One region of the Paraburkholderia sp. BGA-UO-ETr-F21 genome, then DNA from elsewhere that is predicted to be linked to it. Evidence: riboswitches for the same ligand, from Rfam matches in the RefSeq annotation. Region 1 holds a riboswitch; the other holds the start of a gene.
The links. Region 1 has a riboswitch for glycine ahead of AC57B1_RS21140 (D-amino acid dehydrogenase). Riboswitches for the same ligand answer to the same signal wherever they lie in the genome.

Region 1 (11,893 bases):
CTGCTCACGCTCGACACCCGCACCGGCGACCACGCCGAGCCGCTCTATACCGCACTGGGTTATCGGACAGCAGGTGTGATCCCGGGATACGCGCGTGGCACGCACACCCATGAGTTCGACTCGACCACCATCATGTACAAGGCGCTATGAGCGAAGCGCGGGGCCGGCCTGTGCGCCTCACGCGGTCTTCGAATATTTGAACGTGCCCTGCGCGCTGGCGATCAGCAGCTTGCCGTCCACCCACGCCTCGCTCCGCGAGAAAAAAATCGAGCGGCCCGCGCGCTCCAGAAAACCCTTGGCGGTGACCAGTTCACCGAGTCCCTTATCGAGATAGTTGGTGGTCAGCGACAGCGTGAACGCATGCCGGGCCGGGTCGCCGCTCGGCGCGAAGATGCCCGCATAACCCGCCGACGCATCGAGCAGCGTCGCGATCGCGCCGCCTTGCAGCACGCCCTGGCGATTGAGCTTGCTGGCATCGATCGGCATGACCAGTTCCGCGTAACCGTCGCGCCATTGCGTCAGGCGAACGCCGAGCGATTCGAGAAACGGGTTGTCGATGGGAAAGTCGGACATGAGCATGCCTTTGTGTTCGAGATGAGAGATGCAAGATGCGCTCAACGGCGCGAATCGAGCGCAATGCGGACCGCAAGTCCGGCAAGCACGGTGCCCATCAACCAGCGCTGCACCAGCAACCACACCGGCCGCCCGGCGAGAAACACGGCAATCGAGCCCGCCATGCTCGCGATCAGCGCATTGACCGTCACGCTGATGACGATCTGCACGCAGCCGAACGCGATCGACTGCGCGAGCACGCTGCCGTGCCCCGGCGAAATGAACTGCGGCAGCAGCGACAGGTACATCACCGCGATCTTCGGATTCGCGAGGTTGGTGACGAGCCCCATGGTGAAGAGCTTGCTGCGGCTGTCGTGCGGCAGGTCGCGCACCTGGAACGGCGAACGGCCGCCCGGTTTGACCGCTTGCCAGGCCAGATACAACAGATAGAGCGCGCCGCCGAAACGCAATGCGTCGTACGCGTAGGGCACCGTCAGCAGCAGCGCGGTAATGCCGAACGCCGCGCAGAACATGTAGAACACGTAGCCGAGCGCGACGCCGCCAAGAGAAACGAGGCCCGCGCGACGCCCCTGACAGAGCGATCGCGAGATCAGGTAGATCATGTTCGGCCCGGGCGTGAGCACCATGCCGAGCGAGACCAGACCGAAGGCGAGCAGCGTTGTGAGGGCGGGCACGGCATTCTCCTTGGCGAATGAAAGTCGGACAGTGCCGCCAAATATAGCCGATGCCGCCGATTTCAGCGTCGCGGCCGGCTTGAGAAATTCGCATTGGCGTATGAGCCGCATTCATGTTCAATTGCGGCGCTTCTGGCCACTTCTTGCGCGGTGACTCGCACGAAACACTTGCGGCGAATTATTTTGAACGGTATCGTCGAGCCGTTCTGCAATGCAGCGCGGGAGAGATCGTCAGAAATTCGGACGACGCCGACGGAGCAACCGCCCCGGAAACTCTCAGGCAAAAGGACCGCGCAGCAGGAACATCTGGAGAGCGGCGCACCGGCATACCGCGTGCGCCCACCGAAGGGGATTCTCCGCGCACGGCTCATCACTCATGACGGGCCGGCCGCCGCGGGGAAGAAACTCTCAGGTACATGGACAGATGGGGCATCGACGCCGGTTTCGACATGAAATCGACACCGGTGATGCTCAACTACTCTGGACCATGACATGTCACGAATCGCCATTATCGGCGCCGGCATTACCGGCGTCACGACCGCTCACGCCCTCGCCCAGCGCGGCCACCACGTCACCGTTTTCGAACGCCACCGCTATGCGGCGATGGAGACCTCGTTCGCCAACGGCGGGCAGTTGTCCGCCAGCAATGCCGAAGTCTGGAACAGCGCGGCCACCGTCATGAAAGGCCTGCGCTGGATGCTCACGCGCGACGCCCCACTGTTGCTCAATCCCACACCCACCTGGCACAAGTACTCGTGGATGGGCGAATTCCTGCGGCAGATTCCGCACTATCGGGCGAACACCGTCGAAACCGTGCGGCTCGCGATCGCCGCGCGCGAGCATCTGTTTTCGATTGCCGAAACCGAAGGCATCGACTTCGATCTCGAACGGCGCGGCATTCTGCATATCTACAAGACGCGCAAGGAATTCGATGCCGCCAGCAAGGTGAACGCATTGCTGCGCGAAGGCGGCCTCGAGCGCAGCCCGGTGACGGCGAGCGAGCTGCATGGCATCGAACCCACGTTGCACGGCGATTTTTACGGCGGATTCTTCACGCCGTCCGATTCGACCGGCGATATTCACAAGTTCACGCGCGGCCTTGCTCAGGCGTGCGTGCGGCACGGCGTCGAATTTCATTACGATGCCGAGATCACCTCGATCGAGCAGCCTGCCGAGGGCCGTTTTACACTGGCGGTCAATCTCGAAGGCGAATCGCAGCGCTTTGCGTTCGAACGGATCGTCGTCTGCGCCGGGGTGAAGAGCCGCGATTTTGCAGCCATGCTCGGCGACCACGTGAATATCTATCCGGTGAAGGGCTATTCGATCACTGTTTGTCTCGATGACGAAATCAGCCAGCAGCGCGCCCCCTGGGTGAGCCTGCTCGACGACAGCGCGAAGATCGTGACGAGCCGCCTGGGCGTGGATCGCTTTCGCGTGGCCGGCACGGCGGAGATCAACGGCTTCAACCGGGATATCCGTTCGGACCGGATTGCACCGCTAGTGGACTGGACGCGGCGGTATTTCCCTGAGGTATCGACCTCGCGCGTGATTCCGTGGGCGGGCTTGCGGCCGATGCTGCCGAGCATGCTGCCCAAGGTGGGCCGTGGAAAACGGCGTGGCGTGTTCTACAACACCGGGCACGGACATTTGGGCTGGACCTTGTCGGCCGCAACCGCGCAGGCACTCGCGGGCGCGATTCAGTAGGCGTGATGCGGGGGTTTCGCTGAGGGCGTTGGCTCGACATCACAGTCGTCGCCCGACTTGAACTCCCCGTGCTGCGGGAGTTTGGGCGGCGGCTGTGGCGTGAAATCGCCGCCGTCAGCCAATGGCAGATGCTCCATTTCTGCTAGTGTTCTTCCATCCGTGTTACTTCGGTGGAGAACCCATGCCGCACGCCCGCACCGCAAAAACCAAGGCACACAACACACGCCTGAGCGACGCACAGATCGCCATGGAAGCGACGCGGCGTCTCGCCTGGGACGCCGCGGTTCCCGAGCATGCCGTGAAGGTCCAAGTCTCGCGCGGCCGTATCACGCTGCATGGCGAGTTGCAGCGCGACCAGCAACGCACCGCTGCACTCGAAGACGTGACGCGCCTGTTCGGCGTAACGGGCGTTCTGGATCACACTGTCATCAAGCCCGAATGAAGTCAGCCCTTGGTTGCCTGACGTACAAGCGCGCGGCAATGCCGCGCGATCTGCTTTTCCTCCTCGGTGTGAATCGCCTTCACCTTGCCCGCCGGATCGCCTTCGGTTAGTCCCATGAAAGCCAGTCCGTCGCAGACGCGCGTGCGAATCGCCTCGCTGTGCTCGCCAATGCCGCCGGTAAACACCAGCAAATCGATTCCGCCCAGCAACGCCGCATAGCCGCCGATCGTCTTACGCACCGCAGTGGCAAAGGCATCGATCGCGAGCGACGCATTCGCATTGCCCGCCGCAGCGCGTTTTTCCAACGCCTGCATATCGCTCTCGCCATCCGCGTAGCCGGCAAGACCGCTCTCGCGATTGAGCAGCGTCTCCAACGCGCCGGCATCGAGCCTCTCCACGCGCATCAGATACAGCAGCACACCCGGGTCGAGATCGCCGCTGCGTGTGCCCATCGGCACGCCGCCGGTCGGCGTCAGGCCCATCGACGTATCGATCGACTGGCCGTCGCGCAACGCGCACACGCTCGAACCGTTGCCGAGATGCGCGAACACCGCGCGCGCCGGCAAGTCGGCGCCGAGCCGCGTCACCAGTGATTCATAAGACAGCCCGTGAAAACCGTAGCGCATCACGCCGGCCTCCACATAACGGCGCGGCAACGCGAGTTGTGCCGCGCGCGGCGGCAGCGTGGCGTGAAACGCCGTATCGAAACAGGCGAAATGCGGTGCATCGTAGAAAATTTTCTCGGCCTCGTCGATCAACGCAAGTGCCGGGGGAATGTGCAGCGGCGCAAAGTGCACGGCGTCCTGCAATTGACGCCGCACGTCGGCGCTAATCCGCTGATGCATGCGCAAATGCGGCCCGCCATGCACCACCCGATGCCCTACCGCCGAAGGCCGCGCATGATGCTGTTGCGCGAGCACCTGCGCGAGCTTTTGCAGCGCGTCGGTCTGCGATTCCAGTTCGTGCTCCTGCTGCAGCAGCACGCGGCCGTCGGGCGCCTTGATCCGCAAACTGCCGTCGCTGCGTCCAATGCCTTGCGCGCTGCCTTCCAGCAGGAGCGATTCGTCGCCACTGGCGTACCGGAACAAGCCGAACTTCAGCGACGACGAACCGCTGTTCAACACCAGAATCGTTTGATCGTCAGCACCGTCTGGAGTGCGTATGGTCATGACCCGCTCAGCCTTTCCACGTCCAGTTGCGGATCTCTTCCCGGTCGATGCCCTCGGCATGCGCATACGCCAGATGTTCGATGATCTGGCCACGCAACCATTCCTTCGCATGGTCGCCGACCCCGCGCAGTTTCGGCACGCGATCGATCACGTCGATCGCGAGCGAAAAGCGGTCGACCTGGTTGATGATCGCCAGTTCGAGCGGCGTGTTGATGTTGCCCTTCTCGTGATAGCCATGCACATGCAGGTTGTCGTGGTTCGTGCGGTTATAAGTCAGCTTGTGAACCAGCGACGCATACGAGTGGAAATTGAAAATCACCGGTTTGGTGGCGGTAAACAACGAATCGAAATCGCGGTCGGACAAACCGTGCGGATGCGCGTGCTCCGGCATCAACCGGAACAGATCGACCACGTTGACAAAGCGGATCTTCAGGTCGGTGAACTGCTCCTTCAGAATCTGCACGGCGGCGAGCGCCTCCATGGTCGCGATGTCGCCCGCGCAGGCCATCACCACATCGGGCTCGACGCCCTGATCCGTCGACGCCCAGTCCCAGATGCCGATACCTTTGGTGCAATGCGTGACCGCCGCGTCCATGTCGAGATACTGCAAATGCGGCTGCTTGTCGGCGACGATCACGTTGACGTAATCGCGCGAACGCAAGCAATGATCGGCGACGCTTAACAGGCAATTCGCGTCCGGTGGCAGATAGATACGCACCACGTCCGGGCTCTTGTTCGTAACGACATCGAGAAAACCGGGGTCCTGGTGCGTAAAGCCGTTGTGATCCTGCCGCCACACGAGCGAGGTGATCAGCAGGTTGATCGACGGCACCGGCTGGCGCCAGCCGAGATCACGTTTCGCCTTCTCCAGCCACTTGGCGTGCTGATTGAACATGGAATCGATCACGTGCACGAACGCTTCGTAAGTGGCGAACAGGCCGTGCCGGCCGGTCAGCACATAGCCTTCGAACCAGCCTTCGAGCGTGTGTTCACTGAGCATTTCCATCACGCGGCCGTCCACCGATAGTTCGCCGCCGTCCGCGTCGCTCGGGACGGTCTGCGCGAGCCAGGTTTTCCCGGACGCTTCATAGATCGCGGTCAGCTTGTTGCTCGCGGTTTCGTCGGGGCCGAACACACGAAAGTTCGTCATGTTCCGGCGCATCACTTCGCACAGGAACTTGCCGAGCACTTCGGTCGGCGATAGATACGAGCCACCCGGTTTCTTCACCGCGGCCGCGAAATCGCGAAACGCCGGCATGTCGAGCGTCTTGCATAACAGGCCGCCGTTCGCATGCGGATTCGCGCTGATCCGGCGCGCCCCCTTCGGGGCGAGCTCGCGCAACTCCGGCACGAGGCGCCCCGCTTCGTCGAACAGCGACTCGGGCTCGTAACTGCGCAACCAGCTTTCCACCAGCTTCAGACTCTTGCCATTGGTCACCGGATCGAGCACCGGCACCTGATGCGCGCGCCACGAGCCTTCTACCTTGTGGCCGTCGACTTCCTTCGGGCCGGTCCAGCCTTTGGGCGAACGCAGCACGATCATCGGCCAGCGTGGCCGCGACGCGTCGTTGCGCTCGCGCGCATGCTGCTGGATCGCGCGGATTTCTCCGATGCACTGTTCGAGCGTAGCCGCCATCTGTTGATGCATGACGGCGGGATCGTCGCCTTCGACGAAATACGGCTTGTGGCCGTAGCCGGACAGCAAGGCTTCCAGCTCTTCGCGGGGAATGCGCGCGAGAATGGTCGGATTGGCGATCTTATAGCCGTTCAGATGCAGTACCGGCAACACCGCGCCATCACGGATCGGATTGAGGAATTTGTTCGAGTGCCACGAGGTGGCAAGCGGCCCGGTTTCCGCTTCGCCGTCGCCGATCATGACGGTGACGATCAGATCGGGGTTGTCGAACGCCGCGCCGTAGCCGTGCGAGAGGCTATAGCCGAGTTCGCCGCCTTCGTGAATCGAGCCGGGCGTCTCGGGCGTGCAATGCGAACCGATGCCGCCGGGAAACGAGAACTGCCGGAAAAAGCGCTGCATGCCGGCTTCGTCTTCGCTGCGGTCCGGATAGATTTCCGAGTAATGCCCTTCCAGATAGCAATGCGCGAGCGTGGCCGGCGCACCGTGACCGGGACCCGCCACGTAGATGACATTCAGATCGAGCTTCCTGATCAGCCGGTTCAGATGCACCAACAGGAAACTCTGCCCCGGGTCCGAACCCCAATGGCCCAGCAAGCGGTTCTTGATGTGTTCGGGCTTCAGCGGTTCGCGCAGCAGCGGATTGTCGCGCAGATAGATCATGCCGGCCGAGAGGTAGTTGCAGGCGCGCCAGTAGCGATCCATGTTGCGCAACGTATCGGCGTCTAGAACTTGCGGCGGTGTAGGACGGGAAGTTGCTTCAGCCACGGCTTCACTCCTTGAAAAGGACGGTCAGGCGGGTTAGCGGGTGCGGCGGCGGTGATGGTTCGTGATGCGGCGGGCGCGCAGAAATCAGCGCACCCGGCCATCCTGTCACGCAGATGACATAACGAAAGCGTAGAGGCCAAACCTCATTGCAGCGGGAATCCATGCCGCTTTTCAGGCGGCGAGCCCGTTCACGTCACGCAGTGTGACAGGAAGCGCGCGGCATGGTTCGATGCAATCGCCTCCGGTTTGAGCCAACACCGTCTGCGCAGAAACGCAGATGCTCGGCATCGCGCCGCTTGCGCCAGACTTAAGCGCATATTAAGGGAATGCGTTTATGCTCGTGAAGCTGTACGCACGGCGGCGGAGCGCATCCGCGCATCCCGCTTTGTCTACCCTCCTCACCTGACCACTCGATCATGCCGACACCCAGCCGCTGGAAAGCACCGTTGATCCTCGTTATCACATTCGTGCTGCTGTTCGCGGGTGTCGCTGTTCTGATCGGTGTGTTCGGCTTGCTGGTCAAGCTGTTCGGGCACGGCTGAGCGCTGCGGCGCTGACGCGGGCGTGGCCGGCCCAAGATGTGTATCCTGAGAGAATCTTGCCGGCGCCATCTCATGCATACTCGTGCGTATTCATGCGTTCGCGAGACTTGCGGCGCCCGGCTTACTGCAAGGAGATGCCATTGACGGACCACGCTGATACTTCCCCGCCCGCCGGCCAGCCGATCGACCCGGAATTGCTCGAACTGGCGCAGCAGGTCTTCGACCTCGCGCGGCGCGGCGATGCCGCGATGCTCGCGGCGGTGATCGAAAAAGGCGTACCGCCGAATTTGCGTAACGACAAGGGCGACAGCCTCGTCATGCTGGCCAGTTACCACGGTCACGTCGAAGCCGTGCGCACGCTGCTCGAACGCGGCGCCGATCCGAACCTGCGCAACGACAACGGGCAGACGCCGATAGCGGGCGCGGCTTTCAAGGGCTTCGACACGGTGATCGAAACCTTGCTCGCGCATGGTGCGGATGTGGAAGGCGCGTCGCCGGACGGACGCACCGCGTTGATGATCGCCGCGATGTTCAATCGCACGGCGATCATGGAATTGCTGATTGCGCACGGCGCTGATCCGAAAGCGCGCGATGCGAATGGCGTAACGGCCATGGACGCAGCCGGCCGTATGGGCGCCGGCGAAGCGCAAGCGCGTTTGAAGGAGCTTGGTTCCTGAGACGCAGCGCGTTTGCAGGAACCTGGCTCTTGAACCGCGGTGAGGCTTGAAGAAACTCGGTTCTTGCGCTGGAGCGGCGTTGGCTTGCGGCGCTTGTTACATCTCTGTGAGCGGGAATGATCCACGCAGACTCGCAAGCGCCGCGAAAGACCTAGCCTTTCTCCGCCAACAGCCACTCCACGTCGATATCCACCAGCTCTCCGATTCGCTCGACGGTCACATCCGCCGGCGGATTGCTGGCGATCTCTTTCGGGTCGAACGCATAGTGCCCCTGGCGGGGAAACACCGTCGTCAGTTTCGCCCCCCACGCCCTTTTCATGGCTGCCAGAATCCGCAGCTTGTCGTCGACCATCACATAGTGGCGGGCGGGATAACACTCCATCACCTGATCGAGCATCAACTCTTTGTGGATGTAGATCAGCACCCGCCCTTCGACCTCATCCCATAGCCCGGAGCGTTCGATCTTGCGCGGCTGGAACACCACATCTCCGTCGGAGAGGATAACCGTGGGACCGTGTGCGCTCAGGTGCCGCAGCACATTCAGCGCGCCCGGATACAGACGGCTCGCAAACGGATAGTCGATCAGGAACGAGGACATGAGCAGGAGCCGCGTGTCGCGCGGCCGCTCAAGGCGATAGCGCTGCAGCGCGCCCAGGTAGTCGGCGTAACCGAGTTCCGTGCGCAGCGTCTCGAAGATTTCCCAGTATCGCGCGGCGTTCTGCGCGCCGAACTCCCGCATCATGTGCGCGCGCAGATCGGCCAGCACAAGGTCGTTGTCCAGCAGGGTGTTATCGCAATCGAACAGAAACACGACGTCGTGCGGCGTAGCAGTAGTGGCTTGCATCGCGGCTCCCTGGAATCAGCCTTTCGGCCCATCGGACGGCGTGGCCGCTTTCTCGACGTGGCCGCCGAAATCATGCCGCATCGCCGAAAGCACCCGGTTCGCAAAATCCGCTTCGCCGCGCGAACTGAAGCGCGCGAACAGCGCGGCGCTCAGCACCGGCGTGGGCACGCCTTCGTCGATGGCGGCCGCCACCGTCCAGCGCCCCTCGCCCGAATCGGATACGCGCCCTGCGTAGTTCTGCAGATCGGCGTCGCTGACCAGCGAGCCGGCAATCAGATCGAGCAGCCATGAACCGATCACGCTGCCGCGCCGCCAGACCTCGGTGACGTCGGCGAGATTCAGATCGTACTGATACAACTCGGGACGCCGCAGCGGCGACGTTTCGGCGTCGGCCTCGCGCGCGTGCTTGCCGGCGTCCGCGTGGCGCAGAATGTTCAGCCCCTCGGCGTAGGCGGCCATCAAGCCGTACTCGATGCCGTTGTGAACCATCTTGACGAAGTGCCCCGCGCCGTGCGGCCCGCAGTGCAGAAAGCCCTGCTCCGCGGTGCTCGCGCCGCTGACTCGGCCGGGTGTAGCCGGCGCGGCGCCCGCGCCCGGCGCGAGGGTGGAGAAAATCGGTTCGAGCCGCTTCACGACCTCCGGTTCGCCGCCGATCATCAGACAGTAGCCGCGCTCGCGGCCCGCCACGCCGCCACTCGTGCCGACGTCCACATAGTGAAGCTGGCGTTTGGCCAACTCAGCGCTGCGGCGAATGTCGTCGTGATAGTAGGAATTACCGCCGTCGATCACGATGTCGCCGGGCTCCAGCAAAGGCACGAGTTTCTCCAGCGTCATATCGACCACCGCGGCCGGCACCATCAGCCATACGGCGCGGGGCTTCTCGAGTTGCGCGATCAGATCCTCCAGCGACGCCGCGCCCGCCACGCCGTCCTGTTTCAGCTTCTCCACCGCCGCGGGCTGCACGTCGTAAGCGATGCATTGCTGACCGCCCTTCGTCAGACGCCGCACCATGTCGGCGCCCATGCGTCCCAATCCAATCATGCCTAGCTGCATATCTCGCTCCGGAAAGTGCCTCGTTGCGCTGCTCGATTTGCTTCGTTGTACTGCGGCAATGTTTGTGATTTCGCTGCGTGTTCCAGTGGCGGCGCGAACGATCGCGCGCGACTACGCTTACTTTAGTGGTGTTTTCCTGCGTGCGCCAAACGCGCGGCGGCCACGCGTTTGTCTCGTGCTGCGAAGCTGCGCCACCGTATGTATCGAAAGACGATACGCTTCTTTGCAGAGGCTTTGCGCGGCGTAAAGTTCCTGACATGAGTGGCTGCGCGGCATCCCGCTCGTGCAGGCTTCGATTCGGCTGACGGACCTCTTACACTTCGGCCTCGCGGGCGGGGACTCGAACGGGCTCGAGCGTCTATTGCCGCCTTGCCTGAAGTTTGCCGTATTGCGAACGCACAAAACGCTTCACGGCCTGCCACATCACCGGATAGCGATCGCCCGGCACGGCGAAGAGCACGAGCGCGCATAACGCCAGCAAGCCGCAGAACATAAACGTGCCGCGATAGCCGAACGCCTGCACCAGCAAACCGGACAACACGCCCGAGAGAATCGAGCCGACCCGCGCCGCGTTGAAGAAGAGCGCGGTGGCGCGGCCGGGCGCGTGGGGCATCAGATCCTGCACGTACGTCATGCCCAGACACGACGTCACCGCGACGACGAACGCGTTGAGCATCTGCATGGGAATCAGCACATGGACATTGCCCGCCAGTGCCATCCCGGCGAAATACACCGCGTGCACCGCAGCACACGCGCCGAGCCAGTTCGGCTTGTGCAACGCCGACGACTTCGCGCCGAGCGCGAGCATCATCGGAATCTCCATCAGAGCCCCGAGGCCGAGCATGATCGACACGTCCAGATGCGTGCCGCTCAGACCGTGCACGATATAGAGCGGCAGCACGATCATGGTGGCGTTCGCGGCAAGGCCGAGCAACGTGAGCGCGGCAACCGCGCGGCGGATGTCGTTGGCCGAGGCGACGCCGGGCAGGTCCTCGTGCGCGTCCTCGCCGGGTGCGGTGAGCGGCGGCACGGTAATCGAAGCGGAAGGTTCGGACGCCGTGTCTTCCACCGTGTGATCGCCCAGATGACCCTGCGGCTCCCGCATGCGCCAGACAATGGCCGCGCAGGCACCGAAACTGGCGGCGGCGAACAGAAACAGCCCGTAGAAGCTGCTGGCGGCGAGCACCAGCGCGCCCACCGACGGCCCGAACACCCACGCCGCCGAGAGAATCGTCCGCAAGGTCGCGCTGGCGAACACGCGCTCCGCCGGATCGGCTACCGGCAAGGCCGCGCGGCTGAACGAAAAGACCATGGAAATAGCCGAGCCGCCCGCGCCGATAAAGACGATCCCGACCACCAGCAGCAACCGGTAGTCACGCACGACGCATAAACACAGATAACCCAGCGCCGCCGCCACCAGCGCCGCCAGCAGCAAGGGTCGGTGCCGTCCGCTCGCGTCGCTCCAGCGGCCCGCGAAGGTGCTGGCGAGCACCCCGCTCGCCGCGATCAGCGTCATGAAGACGCCGAGCCTGAACGGCGTCATGCCCGCGCGCTCGACGCCGAACAGGGAAAGATAGGGAGCGGTGAACGACATCGCCACACCGAGCATCAGAGTCGCGGCGGCGAGCGGCTTGAAGCCGGGGATGCGTAGCAGGTCGAAAAAACGTGAGGTTTTCAACACGGGGGCGGAGGATCAGGGAAAGCGAGCCTGCCACGCGCTATGCGCGCCGCAAACTTCGTGGCCGGAACGACCGGGGCATTATCGGCTTAGCTTGCGGGCGCGTAAACCCGCGTCACCGCGTCCCAAAATTGCG
Region 2 (11,893 bases), on a different contig from region 1:
ACCGGACGGCCTGAATGGCGGCACCCGGCGCCTTCCGGCCGACCCTCGCGATGCGGGTAAACGCCTGCTGAACAGCTCGCCGCGCCCCTCGCCGCCGTCGAAATCTTGCGTCTATAATCGTCCGTGGCTGATTTGAGAACAAGAAGTTGCCGTCACGCTGTACCGCTCACATACCCACGGAGACGAGACAAGCATGAGCGAAGCACCACACGGAGCCCCGATCAAAACCCCCGGGCAGCTCGTCGCTGCGATCATTGCCAGTTTTGCGGTACCGATCGTCATCATCGTTCTGCTGGCCGTCTACGTCGATAACTCGACGCGCACCGGCGCCGGCACCGACTCTCTCTCCGAAGCCGAGGTCACCGCCCGCATCAAGCCATTCGCCCAGGTCGACATTCGCGACGCCAATGCGCCGCGCGTCTACAAGACCGGCGAAGAAGTCTACAAAGCCGTTTGCTCCGCTTGTCACGCATCGGGTGCGGCGGGCGCGCCGAAATTCACCAATACCGCCGACTGGGCGCCGCGCATCGCGCAGGGCTTCGACACGCTGCTGCACACGGCACTCGCCGGCAAAGGTGCAATGCCGCCGCGCGGCGGCACCAGCCCGGACGACTACAGCGACTTCGAAATCGCCCGCGCAGTCACCTATATGGCGAACAATTCCGGCGCGAGCTTCCCTGAACCGGCCCAACCGGCGGCGGGCGCCGCGGCGGCATCCGGTGCAGCAGCAGCCGCGGCTCCGGCCGGCGCTTCTGACGCAGGCGCGGCCCAAGCCGCCGCGGCCATGGCCGCGATGGCCAGCGTGCCGCAAGCGGCCGCACCGGCGGCCGGCGGCACGCAAAGCGCGGATGCCTCGCAAGCCGGCAAGGCGCTGTATCAGCAAGTCTGTCAGGCCTGTCACGCGGCAGGCGTACTGAACGCACCGAAGTACGGCGACAAGGACGCCTGGGCGCCACGTCTGAAAGAACCCATGGACACGGTCTATAACTACGCGCTGCACGGCAAGGGCGCGATGCCCGCGAAAGGCGGCTCGAATGCCTCGGACGCGGACGTGAAGGCCGCCGTCGACTACATGGTCAGCGCGGTGAAGTAAGACGAACTACGGCGTCTGCCAGGTCGTAAAAAATCCCTGCCCGCGGTGACGCGGTGCAGGGATTTTTTTATCGGCCATCGCTGAAGCGCGCTACCCAGGTGCCCGATTTCGACACTCACTCACGCGCGCTGGACGCGCGTCTTTTGCCTCGGTATTCGCGACACTCGCTCAAGGCTTCTGCAACAGCGCCTTCAAACTGGCAAGCCGGTCTTTCGGCGACATCGGCGCTTCTTCGGGCGTCGGCGGAGGAGCGTCGTCGAGCAGCATTTCGGGAATGAAGCGCGACGGCTCGCACACCACCGTTTCTCGCGCGCGCTTGCGCTTCTTGCACCAGTTCAGATGCAAACTGCGCTGCGCACGCGTGATCGCGACGTACATCAGCCGGCGCTCTTCTTCGATGCGCGCGTCGTCGATCGGCTCGTCGTCGGGACCGCCGCGATGCGGCATGATGCCTTCTTCGACACCGACCAGAAACACGTGCGGATACTCCAGGCCCTTCGACGCATGCACCGTTGAGAGCCGCACCGCGTCGGGATCTTCCTCGCGGCCTTCGAGCATCGACATGAGCGCGACGGTCTGGATCAGACCGAGCAGATTCTTGCCGGTGTCGCCGAGACCGTCGGCGGTGTCGTAACCGGTGGCCTCGTCTGCCGCGGCGCCCGTCGGCTCAGCCTTGGTGCCTTTGCGCTTCAGCCACTCCATGAACTCCAGCACGTTCTGCCACTTGGACTGCGCCTGACGTTCGTCGAACGCGTCGTACAGATAGGCTTCGTAGTGGATGGCGTCCATCAGTTCGTCGAGCAGCGTACCGGCGGCGTCTTTCTCGGCGCGGTCGGTGAGGCGCTGCATGAAGTCGCAGAACACGCGCATCGGTTCGATCTGCCGCGGCGACAGACGCGCCTCGATGCCGCCCATGTACACCGCTTCGAACAGCGACACCTTGGCCTGTCCTGCGAACGAGCCGAGCGCCTCGAGCGTGGTATTGCCGACGCCGCGGCGCGGCGTGGTGATCGCGCGGATGAACGCGGGGTCGTCGTTCGCGTTGGCGATCAGACGCAGATAGGCGCAGATGTCCTTGATCTCGGCCTTGTCGAAGAACGATTGGCCGCCGGACAGCACATACGGAATCCGCTCACGCCGCAACACCTGTTCGAAGATGCGCGCCTGGAAATTGCCGCGATACAGGATCGCGTAGTCGCGAAAATTCGCGCGGCGCTCGAACTTGTGCGCCGACAGGCGAAACACCACGGACTCGGCCTCGTGTTCTTCGTCGTTGCACGGCGTGACGGTGATCGTGTCGCCCATGCCGTGTTCGGACCACAGCTTCTTTTCGAACAGCTTTGGATTGTTCGCGATCACGTTGTTCGCGGCCGTCAGAATGCGCACCGTCGAGCGATAGTTCTGCTCCAGCTTGATCAGATGCAGCTTCGGAAAATCCTTGCTGAGCTGCCCGAGGTTTTCGAGCGTAGCGCCGCGCCAGCCGTAGATAGCCTGATCGTCGTCGCCGACCGCCGTGAACGCCGCACGCTTGCCAGCCAGCAGTTTCACCAGTTCGTACTGGCAGGCGTTGGTGTCCTGATATTCGTCGATCAGCAGATAGCGCAGCTTGTTCTGCCAACGGTCGCGCACCTGTTCGTTCTTCTCGAACAGTTCGGCGGGCAGGCGGATCAGATCGTCGAAATCCACCGCCTGATAGGCATGCAGCGTCGCCACGTAGTTGCGATAGACAATCGCGGCCTGATGCTCGTCCTCGTTCGCGGCAATGGCGATCGCCTGCTCTGGCATGATCATGCCGTTCTTCCACAGCGAGATGATCGACTGGATCTTGCGGATAAAACCCTTGTCCGTCGAGCCGACCTGTTCCTGGATCATGCCGAAGCAGTCGTCCGAATCCATGATCGAGAACTGCGGCTTCAGGCCGACGTGTTCCGCTTCCTGCCGCAGAATCTGCACGCCGAGCGAGTGGAAGGTGCAGACCGTCAACTGATTGACGGGCACTTTGCGGCCTTCCTTGCCGGGCGTGGTGAGCGTCTTGCCTTCGAGCAGCTTGCCCACGCGCTCGCGCATTTCCAGCGCGGCCTTGTTCGTGAATGTGACGGCGGCGATGTGGCGCGGCTCGAAGCCTTTGGCCTCGATCAGATGCGCGATTTTCTGCGTGATCACGCGCGTCTTGCCGCTGCCTGCGCCGGCGAGCACGAGACACGGACCGTCGAGATAACGGACCGCTTCATTTTGAGCGGGGTTCAGGCCTGCGGACATCGTCTGTGGATGGGTGATGCGGTTAAAGCGGCGGTTGAGGGCGCGGTGGCGAAACGCCGGCCGAAGGCCCGGGGGCATGCTGCGCGGCGCCGTGCCGGAACAGGCGCCCCGCACGGTGCGGAGGATGTTCTGGCCCGCTTCGCAAACGCGCGAGAGGAGCGATGTTAACACGGATGCACGCAACCAATGCCCGCGCCCCATGACGGCCGACGGCATCATGACGACGCTGACGGTCCACCTTCAGGACATGCCACAATTGCGGTGTTGCGCGCCGCCGCCACGGTGGCAAAGCGGCGCGCCGTTTTTGCAGGAAGACACGCATGTCCGCATCGCTGAAGATTGGATTGATGGGTTACGGTTTCGCCGGCGCGACCTTTCACGCGCCGGTAATCGCGCACTGCGGCCGCGCGAGCGTCGCGGCCATCGCCACGAGCCAGCCGGAGCGCGCGCTCGCCGATTATCCGCACACGAAGGTGGTGGCCGACCTCGACGCGCTGCTCGCGCTCGACGACATCGACTGCGTCGTGATCGCCACGCCGAACGACACGCACTTCGAGCTGGCGCGCCGCACGCTGGAAGCGGGCAAGCACGTGGTGGTCGACAAGCCGGTCACGCTGAACGCCGCCGACGCCCGCACGCTGGCCAACATCGCACTCGCCCGCTGCAAGCTCTTCATGCCGTTTCACAACCGTCGCTGGGACGGTGATTTTCTGACCGTGCGCGATCTGCTCGCGAGCGGCGAATTGGGACGGATCACGCAATACGAATCGCATTTTGACCGTTTCCGGCCGGAGGTGCGGCAGCGTTGGCGTGAGGAAGCGTCGCGAGGCGGCGGCTTGCTGCTGGACCTGGGGCCGCATCTGGTCGACCAGGCGTTGGCCCTGTTCGGCACGCCGCAGAGCGTGTCGGCCACCGTGCGCACGCATCGTGACAATGCCAGCGCGCCTGACTACGTGCATATCCAGCTCGGCTACGGTGAGTTCGAAGTGGTGTTGCACGCCAGCGCGTTGACCGCGCTGGTCGCGCCGCGCTTCTCGATTCACGGCACGCGCGGCAGCTATGTGAAAACCGGGCTCGACACGCAAGAAGATCAATTGAAAGCCGGCCTGCGGCCCGGCGACGAAGGCTTCGGCGCGGGGAATGCGGCCGGGCTGCTGCGCGTGCTGGAAGGCGATCAGGAAGTCGAGCGCGAGCTGCCGACGCGTAATGGAGATTACGTTGGCTTCTATATCGCCGTGGCCGACGCCATCCAGAACGGCGTGAAATTCCCGGTCAGCGCTCAGGACGCTGTCGACGTAATGACAATTATCGAACTCGCCGCCCGGAGTTCTGAAGAAGGCGTCCGGCTGCCGTTCGAGCGCGTTCGCTGACCCGTTTGCCCGCGCGTCGAAACGCCTTGTGTACCTAAAACGGCACTTGTCGCCTCCGCGCGGGCCACGCTCCTGACAGGCCCGAAAGGAACATAACGTTACAAATAAGGCCGTGCCGCCAGTCAGCGCGCTCCGGCAGTCAGCCGTTGCTACCCAAGTAGCAAGACAAAACGACTATGACTTCCGGAGAGTTCATGCCCCGTACTATCCGCGCGCTCGCCGCGTGCGCCCTGCTCAGTTCGCTCGCCGCCTGTGTGGTGACGCCTCAACCCGCGCCGGCACCGCGCCCCAACCCGCAGCAGATCGCGGATCAGCGCCTGCGCCAGGTCGACGGCCGCATCGAGAATCTCAGCCGTCGTATCGACAATCGCGTGAATCAGGGCTACTACCCGCCCCCGCAAGGCGGCGCGCTGCACCATCGCCTCGACGTGATCCGTCAGGAAGCGCATGACATGGCCGCGCAACACGGCGGTGGCCTGTCCAGCGACGAACAGCGCGTGCTGAATCAGGAACTGGACAACGCGGCACACGCCATCGGCGAATAATCGCGCGCTCAGGCGCCGAAGCAGTGCAAGCGCGGGCATCGCGTCCCGCGCTTTTTTGGCGAGGGCAAGACGCCGCGCCAACCGCCGTGCCGCTCGCGGGCCCAGATTTGACAAGCCCCCGGCCCTCGCGTACATTCGCCGCACGCGTCGGGAGAGCGCGCTGGCCGCAGGAAACCGCAGGCCGCGCCGCCGAAGGGGCACACCCGCAAACTCTCAGGCAAAAGGACCGACCGCGTCGAAGAACCCGCGTTGAATCAAGCTCAACGCACCGGTTTTTCGCACTCTGGAGAGCGGCAGTAGCCGTCTGCGATCGTTTGATCGATACAGATTCTGGCAGGCTGCCCACCGAAGGGGCGCGCGTTTCACCGTGACGGATTCACATTCTCACGGCAACGCAATCTCTCAGGTATCGAGGACAGAGGGGCCATGCAACGCATCGCTCGCAGCTAAAAGGCCGCGAGGCGTAGCGCCGCATGGCCTTTTTTGTTTCGCGAGATGCCCGAGGCCCCATGACCGAACTCAAACACACCCCGCTCAACGCCACCCATCGTGCGCTCAATGCCCGCATGGTCGATTTTGGCGGCTGGGACATGCCCGTCAACTACGGCTCGCAAATCGACGAACACCGCGCCGTGCGCACCGACGCCGGCATGTTCGACGTCTCGCACATGTGCGTCGTCGATTTCACCGGCGAGCGCGTGCGCGCCTTCTTCGAATATGCGCTGGCCAATAACGTCGCCAAGCTGCAAACGCCCGGCCGCGCGCTGTACTCCTGCCTGTTGAACCCGAACGGCGGCGTGATCGACGACCTGATCGTCTATTACTTCGGCGAAGATCACTTCCGCGTGGTCGTCAACGCCGGCACCGCCGACAAAGACATCGCCTGGTTCGGCCAGCTCAACGCCGAAGGCGGCTTCGGCCTGACCATCACGCCGCGCCGCGACTACGCGATCGTCGCCGTGCAAGGCCCGAACGCGCGCGAAAAAGTCTGGCAAACCGTGCCGGCCGCGCGCGCCGCCACCGAAGCTCTGAAGCCGTTCAACGCCGCCCGCATCGAAGACACGCCGTTCGGCGAATTGACGGTAGCCCGCACGGGCTATACCGGCGAAGACGGCTTCGAAATCATCGTCCCGGCGGATCACGTCGAAGCGCTGTGGAACGCGCTGCAGGCGCAAGGCGTGCGCCCGGCCGGACTCGGCGCGCGCGACACACTGCGCCTCGAAGCCGGCATGAACCTGTACGGCCAGGACATGGACGACAACGTCTCGCCGCTCGACGCCGGCCTCACCTGGACGGTCGACCTCACCTCGCCGCGCGACTTCGTCGGCAAGGGCAAGCTGGAAGCGGACGGATCGCAGGCCGCGTTCGTCGGCCTGATCCTGCTGAAGGACAACGGCAAGGCAGCAGGCGTGCTGCGTGCTCATCAGAAAGTCGTCACGCCGCAAGGCGAAGGCGAAATCACCAGCGGCACGTTTTCCCCGACCATGCAGGAATCGATCGCCTTTGCGCGCGTGCCGAAAGGCGTGCAGCCGGGCGACACCGTTCACGTTCAAATTCGTGACAAGAACGTTCCCGCAAGCGTGGTAAAACTGCCGTTCGTGCGCAACGGCAAAGTGCTCGCGGTTTAAGCAAGCCGGCGCGTGCGCAAACCTTCACAAGAAAACGCCGGGCCGCCCCAAGTTTTCTTGTTCCCCTCGGGGGAACCTGGCGCGAAGCGACAGGTTTGGGGGCCCTTTAAGTCATTACCGAATCACACCGCATAGGAGCATCCGATGAGCATCCCGGCCGATCTGAAATACACCGAATCGCACGAGTGGGTCCGCACCGAAGCGGACGGCACGCTGACGGTCGGCATCACCGACCATGCGCAGGAAGCGCTCGGCGATATCGTCTTCTTCGAAGTCCAGGAACTGGGCAAAACCGTGACCGCTGGCGACACCGTCGCCGTGATCGAATCGGTGAAAGCCGCTTCCGATATCTACGCGCCGGTCTCGGGCGAAATCATCGAAGCGAACACGGCCGTGGCCGACACCCCGGACTCGGTCAACACCGCGCCGTACGAAAGCTGGCTCTTCAAGATCAAGCCGGCCGCGGACGCCACGCAAGACCGTCTGATCGACGCCGACGCGTACAGCAAGTCGATCGGCGCCTGATTCACCTTTACGTTTAACCCGATTGGTGCGGCGCGTCCCTCGCGCAGAGATAGCCGCACCGCCAGGAACACCCATGAAGCTCGAACACCCGGATCGTCTGATGAACCGCACTCCTCTCTCGCTCGCCGCGCTCGAAGTGCATGACGCCTTCGCCGAACGGCACATCGGCCCGGATGCGGCCGACCAGCACTCGATGCTCGAAGCCCTCGGCTTCGCGTCGCGCGCCGCGCTGATCGACGCCGTCATTCCGAAGACGATCCGCCGCACCGAAACGCTGCCGCTCGGCCCCTTCGCGCAACCGAAAAGCGAAGCCGAAGCGCTTGCCGCGCTGCGTGAACTCGCGGACAAGAACCAGGTGTTCCGCTCGTATATCGGGCAGGGCTATTACAACGCGCACACGCCGACGGTGATCCTGCGTAACGTGCTGGAAAATCCGGCGTGGTACACCGCGTACACGCCGTATCAGCCGGAAATCTCGCAAGGCCGTCTGGAAGCGCTGCTGAACTTCCAGCAGATGATCGTCGACTTGACGGGTCTGGCGATCTCGAATGCGTCGTTGCTCGACGAAGCAACCGCCGCCGCTGAAGCGATGACGCTGCTGCAGCGCATCGGCAAGCCGAAGTCGAACGTGTTCTTCGTGGCCGACGACGTGCTGCCGCAAACCATCGAAGTGGTGAAGACGCGCGCCACGCCGGTCGGTATCGAAGTCAAAGTGGGCCCGGCTGAGGAAGCGGCGAACGCGAATGCGTTCGGCGTGTTGCTGCAATACCCGGGCGTGAATGGCGACGTGCGCGACTACCGCGCCCTGGCCGAAGCCATCCACGCAGCGGGCGGCCACGTGGTGGTCGCCGCCGACCTGCTCGCGCTGACCGTGCTCACGCCGCCGGGCGAATGGGGCGCGGACGTGGCCGTGGGCAATACGCAGCGCTTTGGCGTGCCGGTCGGCTTCGGCGGCCCGCATGCGGCTTACCTCGCTGTGCGCGACGAATTCAAGCGTCAGATGCCGGGCCGCCTCGTCGGCGTGACCGTCGACGCACAAGGCAACCCCGCGCTGCGTCTCGCGCTGCAAACGCGCGAACAACATATCCGTCGCGAGAAGGCCACCTCGAACGTGTGTACCGCGCAAGCGCTGCTCGCGATCATGGCCAGCATGTACGCCGTCTATCACGGCCCGCACGGCTTGAAGACGATCGCGCTGCGCGTGAACCGGATCGCCGCGTTGCTGGCCGAAGGTGCGAAGCAGCTCGGCTATACGCTAGTCAACGAAACCTTCTTCGACACGCTCACTTTCGAAACCGGCGCACGCACGCAAGCGCTGCACGACGCAGCGATTGCGAAGCGTATCAACCTGCGCCGCGTGAGCGACACGCAAGTCGGCCTGTCGATCGACGAAACCACCTCGCGCCGCGATCTGGCCGATCTGCTCGAAGTGTTCGCGCAAGCCGCGGGCGCGAAAGACACTCCGCAAGTCGACACGCTCGACGCAAAACTGGCCGCATCGAACACCGCATCCGTGCCGGCCGCGCTCGAACGCACCAGCGCGTACCTCACGCACCACGTGTTCAACCGTCATCATTCGGAAACGGAAATGCTGCGCTATCTGCGCAGCCTGTCCGACAAGGACCTCGCGCTCGACCGCTCGATGATCCCGCTCGGTTCGTGCACGATGAAGCTGAACGCGACCTCGGAAATGCTGCCGGTCACGTGGCCGGAATTCGGCCAGATCCATCCGTTCGCACCGGCGGAGCAAACCGTCGGCTACCGCGAAATGATCGATCAGCTCGAAGAAATGCTGGTCGCCGCCACCGGATACGCCGCCGTGTCGCTGCAGCCGAACGCCGGCTCGCAAGGTGAGTACGCGGGCCTGTTGATCATCCACGCTTACCATGCGTCGCGCGGCGAAGCGCATCGTAATGTCTGCCTGATTCCCGCTTCGGCGCACGGCACCAACCCCGCGTCGGCACAGATGGCCGGCATGCAGGTAGTCGTGGTTGCCTGCGACGCGCAAGGCAACGTCGATATCGAAGACCTGAAGAAGAAGGCCGATCAGCACGCTGACAAACTCGCGGCGATCATGATCACGTACCCGTCCACGCACGGCGTGTTCGAGCAGAACGTGCGTGAAATCTGCGAGATCGTGCACGCGCACGGCGGCCAGGTCTATGTGGACGGCGCGAACATGAACGCCATGGTCGGCCTCACCGCCCCTGGCCAGTTCGGCGGCGACGTGTCGCACCTGAACCTGCACAAGACGTTCTGCATTCCGCACGGCGGCGGCGGACCTGGCGTCGGTCCTGTCGCGGTCGGCGCGCACCTCGCGCAGTTCCTGCCGAACCAGATCTCGTCGGGCTATGAACGCGCGCCGAACGGCATTGGCGCAGTGTCCGGCGCACCGTACGGCTCGGCGTCGATCCTGCCGATCTCGTGGATGTATATCGCGATGATGGGCGCGAAGAACCTCACCGCCGCGACCGAAACCGCGATCCTCAACGCGAACTACGTCGCGAAGAAACTCGCGCCGCACTATCCGGTGCTGTATTCGGGCCCGGGCGGACTGGTCGCGCACGAGTGCATTCTCGATCTGCGTCCGATCAAGGAAACCAGCGGCATCACCGTCGACGACGTCGCCAAGCGTCTCGCCGACTACGGCTTCCATGCGCCGACCATGAGCTTCCCGGTGCCGGGCACGCTGATGGTCGAGCCGACCGAATCGGAATCGAAGGAAGAACTCGACCGTTTCATCGAAGCGATGATCGCGATCCGCGAGGAAATCCGCGCGGTCGAAGATGGCCGCTCGGACCGCGAGGACAATCCGCTCAAGCACGCGCCGCACACGGCGGCGGTGGTCATCGCGAATGACTGGAAGCACGCGTATGCGCGCGAAACCGCCGCGTATCCGCTGCCCACGCTGATCGCGAAGAAGTATTGGCCGCCGGTCGGCCGCGCGGACAACGTGTACGGCGACCGCAATCTGTTCTGCTCCTGCGTGCCGATCGCCGACTACGAGTAAGCGGACCGCTGCCGCGCAGCGCCCGCTGTCTCGAAAAGAGGCGGCAGGGCGCTGTGCGGTTCTCTCCTGAGTTCTCTGTCGCTCCTGGCCGCAAACGGCTAACATCACACACCGAATCAGCCAAACGAGGAGTTTCGCATGGCGCGAAAGGTGCGATCGATGCAAAGCCGGACCGAACCAGGGCGAGCCCCCACGTGGCGGCAAACCTGCACACTGTTGCTGGCAGGCGCGGCCGTGCTGCTGCCGCTGGCGCAAGCGCAGGCCGCGATGAATTTCTGTGCGGCGCCCGCGTTGCAAACCAGTGAACGCACGAACGCCGATCCCGGCGTGAAAGCGCTGGTGAGCAACGTGCAGGCCCATCTGAACGACCAGCCGCATGCGCTGGCGAAACTGCATACCGAAGGCACGCTGCCGCACGAAGGCATTTACGACCAGAGCGTCGAAGCGGAGCAGGATCTCGATCTGATGCGCGACGCCGCGCTCGCCTGGCGCGCCACCAGCGACGACCGGTATCTGAAGCTCGTCGACCGTCTGTTGTTCGCGTGGGTCACGACGTACCAACCGAGCTTCAATCCCATCGACGAAACCCGCTTCGAAGGGCTGATTCTCGCGTACGACATGACGGCGAGCGCGTTGCCGGTGAAAACGCGCAATGCGTCGATGGCGTTTCTCACGAAACTCGCGACCGGCTATATCGGGCAAGTCGACGCGCAGCCGCGGCCGCTCAAAGGCACGTACAAAAACAACTGGCAGAGCCATCGGGTCAAACTGATCGCCATGGCCGCATTCACGCTCGATAACCGCAAGATGATCAACGCGGCCCAGCGGTTGTTCGTCGAGCATATCGGCGACAACATCGAACCGGATGGTTCGACGGTCGATTTCAGCGAGCGCGACGCGCTGCATTACGTCACCTACGATCTGCAGCCGCTCGTGACCGCCGCACTCGCCGCGCGCCGCCATAACCGCAACTGGCTGCCGGAGAAGGGCACGGACGGCGCTTCGCTGGAAGCCGCGCTGAACTGGCTCGCGCCATACGCGGCCGGCAACAAGACCCACGAAGAATTCGTGCATTCGAGCGTTCCGTTCGATGCAAAACGTCGCGAAGCCGGCTTGCCCGGCTATTCGGGTCAGTGGGACCCGAAGAACGCGACCGAACTGTTCCACCTGGCGGCACGCCTCGACGGGCGCTATACGCCGATCGCGCTACAGCTCGCACCCACGCCGCCTGCCTGGCTCGCCGTGTGTTTGCCGCTGCCGGCGCGATGAACCAACCATCTATCAGCAGGGAGCAGTAAATGGCAGTCAGCGTGTTCGATCTCTTCAAAATCGGCATTGGTCCGTCCAGTTCGCATACGGTCGGGCCGATGCGCGCGGCGCTGATGTTCGCTCAAGGGCTTGAACGCGATGGGCTGCTTGCTGCGACCGCATCGGTGAAGGCGGAGCTGTATGGCTCGCTCGGC

Region 2: another riboswitch for glycine. It lies ahead of gcvT (glycine cleavage system aminomethyltransferase GcvT); the one in region 1 lies ahead of AC57B1_RS21140 (D-amino acid dehydrogenase).

Annotation. Positions count from the first base shown of each region.
Region 1 covers NZ_JCAQOY010000036.1:1,718-13,610, forward strand. The annotation lists gene AC57B1_RS21125 (GNAT family N-acetyltransferase) at 1-150, shown strand, start outside; gene AC57B1_RS21130 (PaaI family thioesterase) at 178-573, opposite strand; gene AC57B1_RS21135 (LysE family translocator) at 615-1,247, opposite strand; glycine riboswitch at 1,457-1,549, shown strand; gene AC57B1_RS21140 (D-amino acid dehydrogenase) at 1,740-2,951, shown strand; gene AC57B1_RS21145 (BON domain-containing protein) at 3,133-3,393, shown strand; gene AC57B1_RS21150 (acetate/propionate family kinase) at 3,396-4,562, opposite strand; gene AC57B1_RS21155 (phosphoketolase family protein) at 4,570-6,963, opposite strand; gene AC57B1_RS21160 (hypothetical protein) at 7,380-7,505, shown strand; gene AC57B1_RS21165 (ankyrin repeat domain-containing protein) at 7,646-8,182, shown strand; gene AC57B1_RS21170 (HAD family hydrolase) at 8,334-9,026, opposite strand; gene gnd (phosphogluconate dehydrogenase (NAD(+)-dependent, decarboxylating)) at 9,042-10,139, opposite strand; gene AC57B1_RS21180 (sugar efflux transporter) at 10,438-11,760, opposite strand.
Region 2 covers NZ_JCAQOY010000016.1:144,033-155,925, reverse strand. The annotation lists gene AC57B1_RS11660 (c-type cytochrome) at 194-1,093, shown strand; gene AC57B1_RS11655 (UvrD-helicase domain-containing protein) at 1,262-3,352, opposite strand; gene AC57B1_RS11650 (oxidoreductase) at 3,673-4,722, shown strand; gene AC57B1_RS11645 (YdgH/BhsA/McbA family protein) at 4,917-5,267, shown strand; glycine riboswitch at 5,415-5,497, shown strand; glycine riboswitch at 5,541-5,696, shown strand; gene gcvT (glycine cleavage system aminomethyltransferase GcvT) at 5,777-6,895, shown strand; gene gcvH (glycine cleavage system protein GcvH) at 7,040-7,420, shown strand; gene gcvP (aminomethyl-transferring glycine dehydrogenase) at 7,494-10,430, shown strand; gene AC57B1_RS11625 (alginate lyase family protein) at 10,590-11,699, shown strand; gene AC57B1_RS11620 (L-serine ammonia-lyase) at 11,729-11,893, shown strand, end outside.